DNA from 2 places in the Terasakiella magnetica genome. Region 1 is predicted to be linked to the other one. Evidence: predicted binding sites of a transcription regulator. Region 1 holds the regulator's gene; the other holds the start of a gene.
What was found. The regulator LexA, encoded in region 1, represses DNA repair genes until DNA is damaged. The targets are predictions, from matches to a motif close to ATGTTCTANTTTGGTTC.

Region 1 (2,205 bases):
TGCCGTAACAGCCCTTGTGGCATTTTATGAAAATCGCAAAACCGATTTCAATTCCTTTGCGCCTGTGCGTTATGTGAAAGAGATTTTTAATTCCAGCCTCATTGCCTCAGGCGCGACCATGCCTTTTGCGGCCTATCATTTTCACCGCATCGCCCTTTGGGGGATTGGCGCAAATCTTCTGGCTATTCCCATCACGGTATTCTGGGTCATGCCCTTTGGCTTACTCTCACTCGCTTTGATGCCAATAGGGTTTGAATATTTCCCCTTAATGGTCATGGGGTGGGGGATTGAAAGCCTGCTTTGGGTCGCTCAACAGACCGCTGAGCTTCCTTTTGCACAACTTTCTATTGAGGCCATCTCAACTGGCTCCCTCATCCTCATCACATTAGGCGGGATAATCGTTTGCTTTATGACAGGGCCTTTGCGTCATACTGGCATCGCTGTTCTTATGATTGGTTTAAGCTTTAACCTTTTTAACCAGACACCCGATATTTTGATTAATGGGGATGGAAAACTCAGTGCTATTCATCAGGAAAACGGGCACGTGCTTATGTCTCAAATGCGCAACAGCAGCTATACCCGAAACAACTGGCTAAAACGCTGGGGAGAGATGGATACAGCGGCACAAACATATGATCAACTTTTAGACTGTGATCAACAAGGGTGCCGTTATCTGCATAAATCAACCCAGCAAGTAATTTTTAACCGGCAATCCCTTGCCTTAAGAGAAGACTGTCAAAATGCAGACTTGCTGATTACCCCGTTAAATAGCCCGCTCAATTGCCCAAAACCGCACCATATTATTGATGCGCACGACCTAAAGACAAAAGGGGCTCATGCCATCTATTTTAACGAGGGTGACATTCATATCGTTTCCGTAAAAGACAAGCGCGGGCAACGCCCTTGGACGGTTTACGGGGATTAAAGCGTGCAGACACAAAGCCCTTAATATTTACGGATCAACCCAACAAGACGACCCTGAATTCTCACTCGTTCTGGCTGAAAGGTGCGGGTTTGATAAGCTGCGTTTGCAGGCTCCAGCGCAACAGCGCCGCCTTTGCGACGCAATGTCTTTAAAGTTGCTTCTTCCTGATCCACAAGTGCCACAACAATGGCACCATTTTCTGCTGTGGTACATTTCTGGATCACAACCGTATCACCATCATTGATACCTGCTTCGATCATGGAATCACCTTCAACTTCCAACGCATAGTGATTACCAAGCCCCAACAGGCTTGCCGGCACATCCACATGGTTAGAATTATCCTGTAAGGCCTCAATGGGCGTACCCGCTGCAATCTTGCCAACCATGGGCAGCTCGACCGCTTCAGAATCAGGTAGAACATCTGTATTGGTGCCAATGGCCGCTTCAACACCACCCACCTGATTTTTCATTTCATTGAAATCAGTGATTTTGGAACTGTCTGAGCGCAGTGGCGCATTAAGCTGATCTTGGTTTTCAGGCACGCGCAACACTTCAACCGCACGGGCACGATGGGGCAGGCGGCGAATAAAGCCACGTTCTTCCAACCCTGTGATCAAGCGGTGAATGCCGGACTTTGATTTTAAATCCAGCGCTTCTTTCATTTCATCATAAGAGGGCGACACACCTGTATCTTTTAAACGCTTTTCCAGAAACAAAAGCAGGTCATATTGTTTTTTCGTCAGCATGGGTCGCATCCTTCAAAATAAAAAAGGAACAAAAGTAAAACACATATAATGTTCTACTTTAGTTCCCTCTTATCGTCAAGAACAAAAGAAGTACTTTTCTTAGACCGAAAGCAAACTGTCATTCACATAAATCACGTCTGTCTCATCACCTGCCTTTAAAGCTTCGCCATGAACCGCGCGAATGATAAACCCTTCACAATGGGCAAGGTTTGCCAGCATAGAGCTATCTTGCTTATCATACGGTGTTGCAACTAAACGACCCGCATCATCGCGTGAAAAGACAGCACGCATATATTCTTGGCGAATACCGTTCTTTGGCACATCTGCACCAAGGATCGCCCGGATCGGTTTATCCTGCTCAAATGGCAAGCCTTGCATTTTGCGCAATGCGGCACGTAAGAAAATAAAGGCTGTTACATAGGAAGACACCGGGTTACCCGGCAAGCCCATGGCAGGCGTATCACCGATTTTGCCAAACATAAATGGCTTACCCGGCTTAATGGCAATGCGCCAAAAATCAATATCCAAGCCTTC
Region 2 (2,205 bases), on a different contig from region 1:
CAGATTAACCGGCACCACATTGGCATCTAGCTTGGAAATATCCAAAATCCCGGCAAACAATTCATTCATTGTTTCCAGCGAATTGGTGATCCGATCCAGCACTTTTACGCCAGCAGGATCAACAATATATTGTTCAAGCACACTAAGCAGCAAGCCCATGGCATGCAAAGGCTGGCGCAGGTCGTGGCTGGCTGAGGCCAAGAACTGGGATTTAGCCACACTGGCAAGTTCTGCCTTTTCCTTGGCTTCTTCCAGATGTTGTTGATAGCGTGCTTCTTGGGTCAGGTCATGATAGGTGGATAGAACAGCCGCTTCCCCATCATAGAAAATTTTCGTACAGGAAATGGTGAAATACTGCTGTTCATCCGCATCGCTCACAAAAGCAAATTTATGCTCATTTACCGCCTCGCCTCTGGCAAAGGTGGCGTTAACTTCCTGCTCAATGCCCAACCATTCAAAAATATTTTTACGATCTTGCAGCTTAAAAGCATTATCCGCTGCTTTATTGTAAAAGAGCGGGTTGCCATCAACCAAATGGGTCACCACAATGGGAATGGGTGAAGCGTTAAAGATAAAACGTAAATTTTCTTCACTTGCCTTATAGGCTTCGCGGCGACGCCGATCATCGGTCACATCAATGCCACTACAGGCCAGACCGATAACTTCGCCGCTCTCTGCTTCTTTCATGGGCTCGACAACAAGGTCGAAATATTCCGAATCTTCATCACCGGAAACCGTTGGCATTTCCACACGTTCACCAATGCCCGTTTCCAAAACCCGACGTTTAATCACGCCCATGCGATCTGCCAAATCTTGGCCCAGAATGTCCCAATCGGTCTTGCCAATCACCTCATCCTGCACAAAGCCCATATGACCGTTATAAAGCCATGTGTAGCGCAGCTTAGTATCATGGTGGCACAATGCCATCGGGCTTAAGCGCAACGCATCCAGAAAGCGTTTTTCAGACAGCTTTGCTTTTTCCACTTCCGCTTTAAGCTGGCGAACCTCTTCTTCTAAAGCGGCAATTTTATCTGACTGGTCTGACGGGCTCATAAAATATGTCCATAAGGAAATAATGTTCCCTCTTAATTGGCATATTTTTTCACAACTGACCAGCCTCTTTCGTGTTCTCTTAGCTCTTTGACAACCATACACTTAAAACAGCACCTGCCGGCACGATGGCGAGGGCAAAAATGAAATCAAACATGTCGTCACTCCTTTTTTCATCGCAGAGCTATAGTCTTGCAGACCTTGGCTTGAAAAACAGTGCGCGTGATCACAGCTTATTCATAAATTGACTCACTTTAAAAATGTTCTTATTATGTTCTAATTATGGAGCCTGTTATGAATATTTTCACCCCGCTGTTTAGCAAATTAAAGTTACCCTACTTCCTCTCACGCGTGCCTGCGGGTTTTCCTTCCCCTGCTGAAGACTATGAAGAAAGCCGTCTGGACCTAAACGATTTTATTGAACATCCTGCCGCCACCTTTTTTGTGCGCGCCAGTGGGGAGTCTATGACAGGCGCGGGCATCTTCCCCGGTGACCTTCTTATTGTTGATCGCAGCCTACAGGCCAAACACAACAGTATTGTTATTGCAGTCATCAATGGAGAAATGACCTTAAAGCGCCTTATTCGACGCAATGGGCAATGTTACCTTAAGGCAGATAATCCGGCTTATCCCAATATTGCGCTAAGTGATGATGCGCTCATCTGGGGGGTGGTTAAAAATTCGGTGCGAGACCTTGAATGAGTATTGTCGGGCTGATTGACTGTAATAATTTCTATGCCTCGTGCGAGCGGGTATTTGAACCCAACCTGATTGGCAAGCCCATCGTGGTGCTGTCCAATAATGATGGTTGCGTGATTGCGCGCTCACAAGAGGCAAAGCAAATGGGTATCCCCATGGGAGAGCCTTTTTTCAAGGTTAAATACCTCCAACGCGAAGGATTGGTCGTGCGTTCGTGCAACTTCCCCCTTTATGGGGATATGTCAAACCGCGTCATGACCTGCCTGTCACATTTCATCCCCGATGTGGAAATCTACTCCATTGATGAGGCTTTTCTCAAACTTAAGGGGCTGGAGCATCTGGATTTGCGCGCCTATAGCCTAAACATTCGACAGACCGTGCTGGATTGGACAGGCATCCCCATCAGCATCGGTATTGCACGCACCAAGACCTTATGTAAGATCGCCAATAAAATTG

Region 2: a site for LexA is predicted at 1,311-1,327, ahead of MTBPR1_RS15990 (LexA family protein). Genes of this name have one in related genera too.

What each region holds. Positions count from the first base shown of each region.
Region 1 covers NZ_FLYE01000001.1:372,789-374,993, forward strand. The annotation lists gene MTBPR1_RS01455 (ComEC/Rec2 family competence protein) at 1-925, shown strand, start outside; gene lexA (transcriptional repressor LexA) at 946-1,671, opposite strand; gene MTBPR1_RS01465 (molybdopterin molybdotransferase MoeA) at 1,771-2,205, opposite strand, start outside.
Region 2 covers NZ_FLYE01000047.1:91,798-94,002, reverse strand. The annotation lists gene MTBPR1_RS15995 (PAS domain-containing hybrid sensor histidine kinase/response regulator) at 1-1,053, opposite strand, end outside; gene MTBPR1_RS15990 (LexA family protein) at 1,345-1,752, shown strand; gene MTBPR1_RS15985 (Y-family DNA polymerase) at 1,749-2,205, shown strand, end outside.